3 regions of the Chlorobaculum sp. MV4-Y genome follow, and region 3 is predicted to be linked to each of the others. Evidence: riboswitches for the same ligand, from Rfam matches in the RefSeq annotation. Region 3 holds a riboswitch; each other region holds the start of a gene.

Region 1 (5,054 bases), 770 kb from region 3:
CCCGCAAGGGATGCGCTCCAGATGTCCTTGTTTGACGCAGCCGCGTCCTCATCAAGCTCATAGGCATTGCGATGGTAGCCCGCATTGGCGTGCAGCGTCAGCGAGCCAAGCTCTTTGGTGGCGATCAGCACCGCGCCTCCCGTCACCCGCCCGACACCAAGCCCCTTGTCGGCGTCACCAGTCGGCAGGGAGATGCCGGGTTTCAGGGCAAGGCTGAATCCGTTCTTTTCGCTCTCGAAGAACCGCCACTTGAGTTCGACCGTCATATCGCCGATACCACTTTCATCGGCGGTAACAAGCTGATCTTCCTGATTCTGATGCCACAGGTACGGCAACCCCGCAACCAGATCGATATTCTGCGCCACGCCGTACGAAACCACCACTGCGGCTTCGTTTTCACGCTCTTTTATCGTGATGCCGCCGTCGGTCTTGCTGTTGGAGGAAAATCCGGTCGTGCATTCGACCTGCCAGCCGCCGGTGCCCTGGGTGCCGGTATCGTCGGTAACAAGAGGATAGGCTGCGTACGCCGGGGCAGCGCAGCACAGCAATGCTGCCGCCATAACATATTGTTTCATTATCACTTGTTTTATTGTTTCAGTTCAATTGCCAGCACGGAATGACGGTCAGCGGATGACCGGCGGCGGAAAAACTGTCACAGCCTGAACGGCACTGATGACAAGTGACGGTGAGCGGGTCATGCCCTTGATGATAGCGTTGACCGGATTGACGCGAAAAAGGCGGGAAATGGCCGATGAGATGAGTGCGGCAGGATCGATGGGGATCGATGGAAAACAGCACGGAATGCGCCGGGACGCCAAACGGCGAGCGGAACAGATCGTAATGAACGAGAGGGATGAATCGACTGAGAAGCGAGCGGAACAGCCGGTTGCGCAACGACAGGATCGACGCCCAACCCTTGCCTGTTCTAGCGGACGGAACGAGGGTGTGTTTCATGGTAGTATGTTGCTTTATTCCCGAAGCGTTAAAAAAAGATGCGGCAGGTCTTCTGACTTTCCCGGGTTTTACCGGCCTTCCCACCCCGATGAAATCGGGGCAGTGGCATATTCGATAAACCTTTTCACCAGCTATTCAGCCAGTGCGAGATTACAGCAGCGGGTACTGTTCCGGACTCTCACCGGATTCCCTTTTAAGCCCGCATGTCTCCATGTCGGGCACCACATAATTGGACGAAGAAAGTATAAGAAAAAGCGAGAGAAAGGCAAATGCTGGATGGAAAAATTTTGTATGGCGATGCCTTGCCCGGGGAAAGCGCAATGCGTCTTTCCCCCGGTTCTTCGGCCAGAGAAACGATCAATAACCAGATTGGCCTTCGAATCTTTTTCCCGAAGCGCTCAGGAGAGACTCGCGCACCCTGCCGCTCCAAACTCAACGACCGTTTCGGTCGCCTTGTCCCAGCCATTTTCGAGAAAATCGTCCGCCACGCCGTCGGCAATCTTGCGCATGGCGAAGCGCACCTGCTCCTCGTAGAGTTCGCAGAACGCGCCGGGACTCTTCATCGTGCCGTGCAGACTCCACGCCTCTGCCGGGCAGGGCGAGCCGCAGAAGTGCCGAATGGCGCAACTCCGGCAGGGATCGATCTCCTCTACCCGCCGACTCGTGACCAGCCTGAACGACGGCGTGGCCAGAATGGCGTCAATGTCGTCGCGGAAAACGTTGCCGCCGTTGAACTCCTCCAGCCCGACGAACTCGCTGCACGGAAAGATGTCGCCCTTGGCCGACAGCGCCACGAAGCAGCGTCCACCGCCGCAGGGCGAGATGTCGCACATCAGCTTTCGGGCCGTCGGAGCCAGAATCGAGAGCATGATGTTGGCGAAGTTGGCCACCACCAGCTTCCGGCCGGTCTCGCGATACAGCTCATGCGCCCGCTCCAGCGCTCGCAGGTAATAGCCAGACATTACCCTGTCATCAGGCTTTTCGGCTTTGCCGCCCGGCTGCGTACAGCGTACGGGATTGAGCATGCACACCGGCACTTCAGCCGCATGAAAAAACTCGACAATCTCGGCCAGTGATTGCATGTTTTGCTTCGTCACCGTACAGATCACACTGTAGCTCTCGTAGCCACGAAGCAGCGCCATAGCCTGAAGCACCGATTCATAAACCCCTTCGCCAGACCAGCTCTTGCGCGTCCGGGCGGCCAGCGCAGCCTGATGGCCATCGAGTGACAGACCGACGCCAACGCCGCGCGACATGAGAAACTCCGCCGCTTCGTGATCGAGCAACGTGCCGTTTGTCTGCACGCCGAACCTGAACGCCTCACCGAAATGGTCAATCGCCGAAAACACCGCCTTACGGTTCATCAGAGGTTCAGAGCCATGAAAAATCACTTCCGGTCTGAACCCTTCGGCCACATGCTGCCTGAAGTAGACGAGCATTCTCTCCAGAGCCTCGATCAGTTCTCCGGCAGGCATATCCACGCCGTCTCGCCGCATCTCGCCCGGAATATAACAGTAGCTGCAATCGAGGTTGCAACGCTCCGTCGGGTTCACATAGACTGCCGACGGCTTCAGGCTGCACCGTAGCGCCGTCATCTCCGACTCGAACTCCGCCGCTTTCTGCCGATACCCCTGGCAGAGCGGATGGCTGGAAGAGAAAACCTCCGCCAGCTCATGCTTGCCCACCAGCGCCCAGAAAGCCGTGTCCGGCGACACGACCGCCATGTAATCGTCATGGCCGATGTCGATCGGCAATAGCGACATGCCGTTGCCCGAATTCACCCACAGGCCCCTTGACGAGGCCTGTTTTCCCGTTACGTCTCCCCGCATCGTTCAGTTTGCCTCCTTCTTCACGACCGGTTTCTCGATCAGGATGTAGTGCGAAAGGCCCGTGCCGCTGGCATCCTTGCGCTTCCTTACCGCGATGATCGCTTTTGGTTTCACGATTTTTGTTGATTTTGCTTGCGTGTTGTTCATGGCGTTGTCTCCATTTTTGTTGAAAAAGAAAAAGGACTTCATCCCACCTTTTGCAAGATGGAGCGAAGCCCTTTACCATCGGAGTTCTGCCCGGACGACAAAAAAATACGGGATCAGGAACTCAATGTCCCGCCCATGAGCGTTTCGTCATCCATGCTATGTTCTCAATACAACAGGTCTTCTGGCTCTCGGATCGTCCTTCCCCTGCAAGCCTTCCCCCCCGGTAAGCCGGAGCAGTGACCACCCCCGAAGGGATCAAGTGCAGGTTCAGTCCCCGAATACAGCGGCGGGACCGCCACGGATTCAAACCGTGTTCCGGGATGTTGCAATGAATACTTTAAGGTAACATGATGATCCAAGTAATGCAAGGGATCTATATCAGTGTACCAAAAACGTTGAATGTACTTAAAGACTTGCCACGATATTATGGAACTGGACTGATTCAGATGCGAAGCAATTCTACATGTACCCGTTCTGCCCAACGAAGAAAAGAATCTCGCGCTACTAACGATTTGTCTAAAGAGGAGGTTTTAGGGTGGGATATGCGCTTATAGTCATTCCGAAAAGTCTTTTCAAGAAATGACGTAGGCCACACTAATGAGTGCTTTACAAGAAGCATTTCAAGTTCATGAAGCTGTCGCTCCCAACCAATTGCCGAAACCTGCAACTTCAGCAATAACGTAGACAGATGATTCTGGCTATCCGAAGTATCGGCTTCAAGAAGCGCATAGAGCACTCCTGATTTCTCAAGAAGGAAGTAGGACAGACAACGCGGATTACCATCCGCTAAAAGATGTTTGGAATAACCGGCAATTGGCGGGAGCTTTCGTATCTCCTGCCGCAGATGACGGCAATCGGGCATATTCGCCAAAAGGGCAACCATCGCCTCAAAGGCTTCACATTTAGCCGCATACAGGTGAGCATCATCGCTTTTATCATCTAGCCCGTCGTAATCTGCCGATGCCAGAGCTCCCTGAACGCTTGCGTCCTCGGTGCTCACCTCCAAATGAGCTTCTGATAACGGACTTGCCCCGTCTTGAACACGGATAATCCCGCTCCCTGCCAGCTTGCCAATTCGCGTTGTCTGAACGGGGTTTGCGAACTCAAAGGAAACCATCGAGGCATCGAGCCGCATCTCAGAGTGATCGGCATCAGGCGCCTGATCATCGTCAATCTCCAGCTCCGGAACAGACAAGGGGCCGGGCAAAACCGCACGCCCTGAAGCTGATCGTTTTTCAACAAATCGTGGATCGATAAACTCAACAGCGCCAAGAGCGTTGCAGGCCAGACTGAAAATGCCATGTACCTCGTAAAAAAAAACGCTTGTAACTTCTGATCGAAATGTCCGCGAACAGTCAGCTCGACACCCTCAAGCCGTGGTGGATCAAACGAAAAACACCACAAGCGGTATTGTTCAGTGTCATAACCATGCTGCAGTTGATAACGGGCAATACTTTCGAATGATCGCCGTGCATCGTCATCCAGTAAAATCCAGGCAAGAGCACGCCTCAGTGCATAATTCTCCCTGACGTAAAGCGGCAGAGTACATGTTGGCAGGATGTTGAGCTGTGCTTTATTCGCCCCGGTTGTCTGCAGAACATCAAACTCCTGGGCAAGCCTCTGGTTAATCAATGATAACCGGGCAAGGTAGGCATGGTGAAAAAACAGCACTCGTGCCAGCTCAAGTTGGGGGAGATGGTACGTCACCCCGTTGTGGTCAAACATAAAACGCCATTGCTGAGCGTCGTCCTGTCGGCCAACGGCAGCAATCGGTCAGGTTTTTATACGCCCAGCCGTCCAGTGACTTGTACTTTTTACAGTTACAATTTTTATTTCTTAGTTACCGACTTTATTTACCAACCACAGCCACTGAATCGAGAAAAAATCGCTACTCCACCGTCACCGATTTGGCGAGGTTGCGCGGACGATCGACGTTGCAGCCGCGAAGCGTGGCCACGTGGTAGGAGAGCAGTTGCAGCGGAATGACTGTCAAGAGCGGCAGCACCGCGGCGGAGGCCTGCGGGATGTAGATCACATCCTTCGTCAGCCGCTCGATCTCCCGGTCGCCTTCGCTGGCGATAGCAATCACCCTGCCTTTGCGGCTGCGCACCTCTTCGATGTTGC
Region 2 (5,054 bases), 710 kb from region 3:
CAAATCCCAACCGGCGCTTCGAGAATTCCTTCGAGCTTGAAGCCTCGATACTGCTCACGCTTCTCGCCCTCGAACATGTTGGCGGCTTCGGCATGGGCGATCTCGAAGCCCTCCTTGATCTGCTCGCGGACGACAAGGTCGCGGACGACGACGAAGTCCCACGGCTGCATGAAGCCCACGCTCGGCGCGTGGTGCGCCGCGTCGAGCACCCGGCGGAGCACCGCTTCCGGCACCGGATCGGGCAAAAACTGCCCCCGCACGTCGCGTCGGCTGTAGATAACTTTATAGAGCGCTTCGCGCTCGGAAGTAGTGATAGTCATTTCGATTTCAGTTTCTGGTTACGAACCCCGAATCGCCACTTCAGCTCTTCGAGTCCGTCAAGAATTTTTGGCGATGGCGACGTAAAGCGCGGCCCATCGAGGCGCACGATCTGGTAGTCGCCCTCGGGAATCCGCACAGGGCATTCGTAGCCGTCCTTCTGAAGCACGAAAACGATCTCCGGCTTTTTCTCCTCGACCAGCTCCCAGACGCTGCCGATCAGCTCCGTCGGCGCGACATGGCGGATCGTCGGATAGTCCTCGACCACCTTGAATCCCGCCGCCGTGAAGAGGTCGTACAGGTAGGTGTTGACGCCGAACGAGAACGGATTGCCCTGGCAGCTCGACAGGATCAGCACCCGCCGCCCGCCGCCGTTGACCTCTGCCGCCGCCTTGCGCCACTGCCGCTCGAACGCGGCAGCCTTCTCGTCGCCGCCTTCGATGCCAAGCACATCGCAGATGGCGCGAATGTTCCCGCCAATCTCGCTCATGCTCTTGAAGCCGTGCAGCACGACGCACTTCGCGCCCGGCGGCGTCACTCGCTTGCAAACATCGGGGCTTGTCCAGTCGGAGAGAAAGAGATAGCCGGGATGCAGCGCCGCGATGGCCGCCGGATCGGGATCGGTCACGCCGCCAGTCTTCGGCAGGTCAAGATCGTCATAGCGGCTCACCCCCGCAATGCGGTTTTCGAGACCGAGCGAGCGCAAGGTGTCGGTAATGTAGGGCGACTGGCTGACAATCCGCCCCTCCGCCCGCGCCGCTGCTCCCGCAAAAAGCAGGAGCAGCAGCGTCATGATGATTTTTTTCATGATCGGTGGTGGATGGGCGGTTTCAGATATCCGCCTTCAGACCGAAAACGAAGGTACGGCCAGGCATCGGATAGCCCTTGACATACTGGTAATCGCGGTCGAAGAGGTTGTTGACTTCGGCCCTGACCGTGATTCCCGGCCCTTTCACGCCCTTGCCGCCGAACGGAAATTTCTTCGAGACGGAAAGATCAACCACCGTAAATCCGCCTTTCGACACCACTTCGCCAGAGCCGGTCTCATAGTTCTGGACAAAGGTTTTGCCGGTGTAGGCAAGGTTGAACGCGCCGTTGAAGCCGCGTCCGTCATGCACTCTCAGTCCGGTACTGGCGTTCCACTGCGGCGTGTAAAGCAGATCGTCGCCGCTCTGGTTGTCACGATACTGCAAAAGGTAGGTGTACCCGGCATATGGTTCAAGCGTCCACGAGGAGCTGTCGAGAGCGAACACCTTCGAGAGTTCAGCTTCGATTCCGGAAACCGTGGCACTGCCAATGTTGCGATAGGTATAGGTCGATGGAGCTGTTTGTTTGGTCTGGATCATGTCCGTATAATCGGTGCTGAACCAGGTCAGCGAACCATTGAGTCCTTTCCAGTTAAGGTCCATACCGACTTCCCAGGTTTCGCTCGATTCCGGCTTGAGATCGGGATTGCCGATGTAGGTCTTCCCCCAGCTGGTGATATTGGCGGCAAGCTCACGCTCCGACGGCATCCTGAAACCTTCGGCATACGAGCCTCTGAGCTTGAGGAAATCGGTTGCCTGCCACGCCACTCCGGCCTGATGCGCGAAATTGTCCTTGCTCCTCGACGTGCCTTCGATCGCTTTCATGTTGACGCGATAGTCGTCGTAACGCACGCCGCCTGTCACGATCAGGCGATCATCGAAAAATCCGTACTTGCCGAGAACGAAACCGGCGGGATTTTCATAGGAAGCCCAGCTCGGCTTCAAGGTCGAATTGAGTTCGTACTTCAGCCAGTCAAATCCGGTCGTGAGCCTGAGCGCGCCCGGCTGCCAGGTAACCTGCGCCTGCGCTCCTTGCTGGTCGATTTTGTTGCTGCTTTGATACCCCCAGCTCGGATCAACATAGCGGTACTCGTCCTTTCCGGTGAAGTAGCGAGCCATCCATGAAAAGTTGCGGCTGGAGGTCGCGCCATCGTACCTGAAATCGACGGAGTGGTTGTTCTGAACCGTATAGGCACGGAGATTGGGCGAGCTGAAATAGCTCGGCGAACCAGCCTTGTCCACATCGAAGGAGTGAACGATCATGCCAATCCGGTGACCGTCGGCAATCTCGTAACCCACATTCAGACTCGCCAGCTTCTGATCTTCATAACCGGTATTCGGGTAGGTGACTCCTTTGGCCGTTTTGTAGCTTCCGGAATCGGATTTCGAGATGCTGCCGGAATAGTCGAAGCGCCCGGTTTTTCCCTGAATGGTCGCCTCGGTCATGGAGAAATCGTTGCTGCCGATTTTCTGCTCGATCGACGCCGATGGCGCACCCGAGCCTTTTGCCGTAATCACGTTGATCACGCCGCCGATCGCTGCGGAACCATACTGCACGGCCGCTGGTCCCTTGATGATCTCGATACGCTCAACGTTGGCCGTCATGATTTTGGCGAGGTTGCCGGTGCCGGCACGGCGGCCATCGAGCAGCACGAGCACCTTGCCCATGAGGTCGTTGCCGTGGGATTCCGTCCTGAAACCGCGGATGCCGACGGAGGTCAAAGTGCCGGGATATTTCTGGATGTGTCCGAGATTTTTCTCGGCGAGGAGTTCACTCAGATCGCTGGCCGACGACTCGTTAATCTCCTCTTTGGTGATGATCGTAACGTTCGAGGTCAGCTCTTTTTTCGGCTGAGGCACCCGGCTCGACGTGACGACGATTTCGTTACCGAGATAATCCGAACCGGTCTCTTCGGCGTGGAGCGTAGGGCTGGCGAGCATTGCTGCCATGAGGATGGCGAGCGTTCGTTTGTTCATGGTGTTGTCCTGTGTTGAATTAACTGAAACATCAACAGACAGGGGTTAAGGAAAAGGACTGGCCCGGTTCCCGTCGCCAAACAGCTCGATGGTTTATCAATGGGCGGAGAGCGGAAACGCTGGCTTCACGCCATTAACGTAAAAACGTAAAAAAGAGAGCACACTGAAAAATCGATGCTGTACAGTCGGAGTTACCGGAAGCGCTTTGCCTGACTATTAACCCGTAGTCTTGTTACCGAGCAAAGAGTAACTGGCAGGTCTCCTGACTATAACGGCTGAACCGGTGCGGCCTTCCCGCCCGCTCCGTGGAGGAGCCTGGCAGTGACGTGCGCCGAACTGCTGCTTCGCGGCATGAGGCCACGCCTGCCAGCGGCAGTTTTCCGTTGTACAGTTGCGGGTACAGTGTACGAATCTCACGTACTTCCCTATTCTCCGGCTTTGAAGCCGGCACCAGCTATTCATGTGAAAGAACATTCATCTTTGCGGGCGCAATTTACGATTTTCCGGCTCAATTACAATTCCCGTCATTGCATCTCGCCGAGAATCTCCGCCACCTTGCGCCGCCGGTACTCGAACACTTCATCGAGCCGCCGTCCGACGATCAGCGCCTCGACCACTTCGCCGAGCATGTCGAATGGCAGCGCGTACTCGACGATGTCGGTCATCTCCGTGCCGCCCTCGATTTCGCGGAACCGGTGCGTGTGATGCCACAGCTCGTATGGCCCCGAAAGCTGGCGATCCTCGAAAAAATCGGGCTTCGAGACCGCCATGATTTCAGTCGTCCACCGGACGGGAATCATCATGAAAGGATAGAGCGTGTAGCTCAGTTGCATCCCTTCGTAGATCGGTTTTCCGGTGCTTCCGCCATCGACGCGCAGGAACATCTCCGGCGGAGTGATCCGGGCAAGATTGTCCGGCTGCGAAAAAAAGTCCCACGCAACATCTATCGGCACAGGCAACCGCTGTACCCAGGTTTTGGTATGAAGGTTCATCGAATGCAACAGATTTCTTTGGCATACTTCGATCTGAACAACGACGAACGAACGGTAAAAGTATCCCCGTAGTGATTTGGCTGGTGATTTTGATCCTGTCAATCCCTGCAATGGTTCAACTGAAAAACTTTCTGGATGCCGATACCGTTAACATCATCGAGAATATTTGTGCTTTCCCATAACTGAACCCTAGAGGATTGTCACGATGAAAACCAAACCGCATGTTCTGATTCTTGGGGGCAACTTTGCCGGATTGCAGGTCGCCCGTCACATCCGCGACTATGTGAAACCGGAGGATGCCGCGATCACGGTGGTCGATAAACGGTCGTATCTGCTCTTCATCCCCAACATCCCGCTCGAAATCCTCGAAAACAAAAATCCCGACAGCAGCATGCACCTGCCGCTGGCTCCGGTGCTCGACAAAGACGAAACCCGCTTCATCCAGGCCGCCGTGCTCGACATCGACGTCGAAAGCAAAAAGGTGACCATCCAGCCCACCGAACGGCCCGGCTCGACCACCGATGTGCTCGGCTACGACTACCTGGTCATCGCCCTCGGCAACCGCCTCGCGTTCGACAAGATCGAGGGCTTCGCGGAATACGGCCACAGCGTAACCGATGGATTTTACGCCAACAAGCTCCGGCGTTACCTGCATGAGGGCGACTACAAGGGCGGCCCGATCGCGATCGGCTCGGCGCGATTCCATCAGGGAACCAAAGGCAAGCTCGACTTCATACCGATAGCCAAGGCCGCCTGCGAGGGGCCGCCGGTCGAGATGGCGCTGTCGCTCGCTTCGTGGCTGAAGCATCACGAAAAGGGCGGGCCGGAGAAGATCACGATCTTCACGCCAGCCGAGATGATCGCCGAAGACGCGGGCAAAAAGATCGTGGGGCAACTGCTTGACATCGCGGGCGGCATGGGCTTCGGCTACAAAAACAAGCTCGAAGACATCAATCGGATC
Region 3 (5,054 bases):
TCGCACTGCTCGCCGGTGTAGCCTTGCACTTTAGCCTGGGCGGCCTGGCTTTTCAGGATACCGTGGTCGTCGGCGTGGTGCTTTGGGGCGTGGACGGCGAGTTCCGGCTCCGAGGCTTTTGCCTTCGCTGCGTGGCCGTTGCCGTTGCCATTGGCCGGTACTTCCGGCACCTCATCGACAGCCTTCACGTGCACGAAATCCTTGCGACCAAGGTAGTCGTAGCCGATGGAGCGGAAAACGTAGTCGAGAATCGAGGTCGAGTTCTTGATGGCGTTGTGGCCCTGCACCGCGCCAGCAGGCTCGAAGCGGGTGAAGGTGAAGCTGTCCACCAGCTCTTCGAGCGGCATTCCGTACTGGAGCGCCTTGGAGGCAAGCACGGCGAAGCAGTTGAGCAGGCCCTTGAACGACGCGCCCTCCTTGTACATGTCGATGAAGATTTCGCCCAGCGAGCCGTCTTCATACTCTCCGGTTCTGAGGAACACCTTGTGGCCGCCGACATACGCCTCGCGGATGTACCCCTTACGGCGCTTCGGCAGCATACGGCGCTCGGAGCGGTGATAGACCCGCTCGACGATGTGCTCCTGCACCTCCTTCGGCCCCTTGGTTTCGTCCAGATCCTCCTCGGTGCCGAGCATGATCACCTCGTCGAGCGGCGAAATGCTGGAAATGTTGAGCGGCTGCGAAAGCTTGGAGCCGTCGCGGTAAATCGTGATCGCCTTGACCATCGACTGCCATGCGGCTTCGTAAACCTCGCCGATTTCAGCGGTGGTGGCGCTGGCGGGCATATTGACCGTCTTGGAGATCGCGCCGGAGATGAAGGGCTGCACGGCGGACATCATGTGCACATGGGCCATGTGGTTGATGTAACGCTTGCCCTTGCGTCCGCAGGTGCTGGCGCAGTCGAAGACCGGCAGGTGCTCCGGCTTGAGGTGCGGCGCGCCCTCGATCATCATAGTGCCGCAGACGTAGTCATTAGCCGCCTCGATGTCCGCCTCACTCGCGCCAAGCTCGCTCAGCATGTCGAACGAGGGTTCGTTGAGCTGCTCTTCGGTGAAGCCGAGGGAGTGGCAGAACTCCTCGCCGATGATCCATTTGTTGAAGGCGAAGCGGATGTCGAAGACGCTTTCGAGCTGCTTTTCGACCGCATCGATCTTTTCGTCGGTAAAGCCGCGGCTCTTGAGCCACTGCTGGTTGATGCCGGGGCATCCGCGCAGGGTACCGTGGCCCTTGCAGTACTTCTCGATCTCCTCGATCTGCTTGTCGGAGTAGCCGAGGCGGGAAAGCGCCTTGTGCACCGACTGGTTGACGATCTTGAAGTAGCCGCCGCCCGCAAGTTTCTTGAACTTGACAATAGCGAACTCCGGCTCGATGCCGGTGGTGTCGCAATCCATAACAAGGCCGATGGTGCCGGTCGGCGCGATGACGCTCACCTGCGCGTTGCGGAAGCCGTGCTTCTTGCCGCGCTTGAGCGCCTCGTCCCACACCTTTCCGGCAGCCTCGAACAGCTCCTTCGGGCAATATTCCGAATCGATTCCGCGAGGTTTGATCACCAGCCCTTCGTAATCGTCCTCCGAGCTGTTGATCGCCGCGCGGCGGTGGTTGCGGATGACGCGCAGCATGTCGTCGCTGTTCTCGCGATAGCGGGCGAACGGGCCGAGGTCTTTGGCCATGTCGGCAGAGGTAACGTAGGCCTGACCGGTCATGAGCGCCGCGATGCCACCCGCAATGGCAAGGCCGCGCGGCGAGTCGTAGGGAATACCGAGCACCATCAGGACGCGCCCGAGGTTGGCGAAACCGAGGCCCAGCGTGCGGAACTCGTAGCTCAGGCGGGCGATCTCCGCCGACGGGAAGTGCGCCATCAGCACCGAGATTTCAAGCACCACCGTCCAGAGCGCCGAAGCGTGCTGAAGTTCGGTGATCTTGACCTTGCCGCTCTCCTCGTCGAGAAAGTGCGCGAGGTTGAGGCTGGCGAGGTTGCAGGCCGTATCGTCGAGGAACATGTACTCCGAGCACGGGTTGCTGGCATTGATGCGGCCGCTCTTCGGGCAGGTGTGCCATTCGTTGATGGTCGAGTCGAACTGCAAGCCCGGATCGGCGCACTTCCAGGCACTCATCACGATCTTCTCCCAGAGGTCCTTGGCACGCACAGCGCGGGCATCCTTGCCGGTGGTGCGCTCGCGGAGCACCCACATTTCGTCGTTCTGCACGGCCTTCATGAACTCGTTGGTCACGCGGACGCTGTTGTTGGAGTTCTGGCCGCCGACGGTCTGGTACGCCTCGGACTCGTAGTGCGTGTCGTACTCCTCGAAATTGAGCGAGGTGTAGCCCTGCTCGACCAGCGCCAGCACACGCAGGATATAGCTCATCGGCACACCGCGATGCAGGGCGTTACGAATGAGCGTGTCGAGCATCTCGTTCTCCTGCCGGTCGGTGCCGCCCTTGAGCGCCTCATCGACAATCGCTTTCAGGAAGCGCGAGCAGATCTTGGAACCAGCAACCATCGCGGCCACCTTGTCCTCCTCTTTCGCCTTCCACTCGATGAACTTTTCAATGTCCGGATGATCGATATCGACGATGACCATCTTGGCCGCGCGGCGCGTGGTGCCGCCGGATTTGATCGCGCCAGCCGCAGAGTCGAAGATTTTCAGGAAGCTCATCAGGCCCGACGAGCTGCCGCCGCCGCTGAGCTTTTCGCCCGATCCACGCAGGTTCGAATAGTTGGTGCCCGAGCCACTGCCAAACTTGAAGACGCGCGCCTCGCGGATGGCGAGGTCGAAAATGCCGCCGTCGTTGACCAGATCGTCCTTGACCGACTGGATGAAACAGGCGTGCGCCTGCGGGCGGGAGTAGGCGTCCTCGGACTCTTTCGTCTCGCCGGTCACCGGATCGACGTAGAAGTGCCCCTGCGCCGGGCCGTTGATGCCGTAGGCGAACTGGAGACCGGTGTTGAACCACTGCGGCGAGTTCGGCGCCGCCATCTGCGCGAGCAGCATGTACACCACCTCGTCATAAAACGCCTGCGCATCCTCCTCGGTGTCGAAGTAATTGTGCTTGCGGCCCCAATCCTGCCAGCAGCCCACCATGCGGTGCGCCACCTGCTTGATGGAGTTCTCGCTGCCGGTCACCGGCTGGCCGTCCGCGCCGATCATGAGGTTCCCCTCAGCGTCGCGCTGCGGCACGCCGGTCTTGCGGAAATATTTCTGCGCGAGAATGTCGGCGGCAACCTGCGACCACGAAACCGGCACTTCGACATCGTTCATCTCAAAGACCTTCGAGCCATCGGGATTGCGAAGCACGGAGGTTCTGAGCGTGTAGTCGAAACGGTCATAGACGTTTTCACCAGGGGAAGTGAACAGGCGGGCGATTTTCATGTGAAGTCTCCAGAATCGATAATTGGTTGTTGATAGGTAAATCCATTTTATTCCAAGACTTACCTTACGTCAGCACACACAGTGAAGCATGGTTGCATCATGACGGGAGATTGCTTTACGCAATATAAACCACCCTGTCAAACTCAGAAAACAGCTTTGGCGAACTGACGAAAAAAGATCGAGGAACAATCAGGTTTCGATCGTTGAACGGGACGCCAAGCTCTGTTCCCGGAGCCACGCGGCGCCAACCATTACGGCAGGTTTCCTGACTTCGATGGCCGCGAAATTACTTCGACGTTTTCCTTCGGGCGACCTTCCCCCGCATTCCCCGTGGTTATCAGAGGTGGGCAGAGTGGATACACCCGAACCGCGGCGGCCATGAGGACAGAGCTGTCAACATCGCCGGGCGGCACACCATCTTACAGTTGCGGGCACAGTGTGCGATTCACACGCAACTTCCCTTTTACCCGAATGTTTTCATCCGGCACCGTAATGCTCAAAGAACTTTCAATGGTAATGATTTTTTGGAAGGCAGACAACGCCGGAAGGTGATTTTCCGGGCGACATGCGACGGACTTAACGGTGCTGAAAACAGGGAAGGCTCACGGTAAAAGCATTTCCGGTCGAAGCCCTGAAAACAACTTTTTTTCCGGCAAGACCGGAGCATTATTTCACCTTCCACTGCGACGGATCGACCGTCAGCAGCCAGTCGAGCGTACGCCGGATACCCTCATCCTGCGGCACGAGGCTTTGCCAGCCAAGCGTCTTGCGGGCTTTCGACACATCAACCTCCGCACGTGAGGTGAGCACATCGACCGCCTGCCGGGTCAGGAGTGGGCGCTTTTCGCTTCCGGCAATCCGCCAGACAAACTCCATCACCCCGGCGACGGCCCGAACCATGCCGAACGGGAGGTGAAGCGACGGCACCGGCGAACCTATCGCCACGGCAACGCGCCGGCACACCTCCTCGAAAGTGATCGCTTCACCGTCGCAAGCCATGAACGCCTCGCCAACGGCTTCCGGACGGGTAGCGGCCAACATCGTCAGATCGGTGAGATTGTCGATATAGATCATGCTGATCGGCGCGTTGCGCGCCCAGAAGAATGCCTGACGCTTGCGGATCGCATCGGCCAGAATCGGAAACAGCGTCCGGTCGCCGGGGCCATAGACCCACACTGGATAGAGAATGCTCGCTGAAAGCCCCCGTTTCATAGCTGCCCAGACCTCGTTTGTGCCACCGATTTTCGTATCGGGATAGGATTGCCTGCGCGTCATGCAGGGCGTCTGTTCATCGATACGGCCAAGCAGGTGGTGCTCGAAGCACTCGAACGAGCTGACATGCACCAGCCGCCCAACGCCGTGCCGAAGCGATGCTTCGCACACGTTGCGCGTACCTCCGACGTTGATGTCGATAAAATCCTGCATCGGCCCCCAGTCGGAAGTCAGCGCGGCGGCATGGATCACCAGATCGCACCCGTGCACCGCAACATCGACCGAATCTGCATCACGCACATCCCCCTCGACCACCTCGACCCCGGAGGCGCGCAGCGACGGAATGCACGCATTCCCCTTCCGCACCAGCGCCTTCACGCGATACCCGTCCCGCAAACATCGCCTCACCAGATGCGACCCGATAAACCCTGAAGCTCCGGTAATAAGGACTGTCTTGGTCATAAGTAAGTT

What was found. Region 3 has a riboswitch for cobalamin ahead of NY406_RS07400 (vitamin B12-dependent ribonucleotide reductase). Riboswitches for the same ligand answer to the same signal wherever they lie in the genome.
Region 1: it holds a riboswitch for cobalamin, as region 3 does, so the genes downstream of both, cbpB (peptide-modifying radical SAM enzyme CbpB) here and NY406_RS07400 (vitamin B12-dependent ribonucleotide reductase) in region 3, are expected to answer to the same signal.
Region 2: it holds a riboswitch for cobalamin, as region 3 does, so the genes downstream of both, NY406_RS03820 (TonB-dependent receptor plug domain-containing protein) here and NY406_RS07400 (vitamin B12-dependent ribonucleotide reductase) in region 3, are expected to answer to the same signal.

What each region holds. Positions count from the first base shown of each region.
Region 1 is NZ_CP104202.1:35,820-40,873, reverse strand. Features, by position in the region: gene NY406_RS00215 (transporter) at 1-575, opposite strand, end outside; gene NY406_RS00210 (hypothetical protein) at 595-954, opposite strand; cobalamin riboswitch at 979-1,195, opposite strand; gene cbpB (peptide-modifying radical SAM enzyme CbpB) at 1,353-2,783, opposite strand; cobalamin riboswitch at 3,107-3,247, opposite strand; gene NY406_RS00200 (Tn7-like element transposition protein TnsE) at 3,373-3,930, opposite strand; gene NY406_RS00195 (hypothetical protein) at 3,927-4,655, opposite strand; gene glmS (glutamine--fructose-6-phosphate transaminase (isomerizing)) at 4,819-5,054, opposite strand, start outside.
Region 2 is NZ_CP104202.1:792,961-798,014, reverse strand. Features, by position in the region: gene bluB (5,6-dimethylbenzimidazole synthase) at 1-320, opposite strand, end outside; gene NY406_RS03825 (ABC transporter substrate-binding protein) at 317-1,126, opposite strand; gene NY406_RS03820 (TonB-dependent receptor plug domain-containing protein) at 1,149-3,101, opposite strand; cobalamin riboswitch at 3,336-3,571, opposite strand; gene NY406_RS03815 (SRPBCC family protein) at 3,626-4,093, opposite strand; gene NY406_RS03810 (NAD(P)/FAD-dependent oxidoreductase) at 4,299-5,054, shown strand, end outside.
Region 3 is NZ_CP104202.1:1,505,027-1,510,080, forward strand. Features, by position in the region: gene NY406_RS07400 (vitamin B12-dependent ribonucleotide reductase) at 1-3,371, opposite strand, end outside; cobalamin riboswitch at 3,609-3,878, opposite strand; gene NY406_RS07405 (NAD-dependent epimerase/dehydratase family protein) at 4,038-5,045, opposite strand.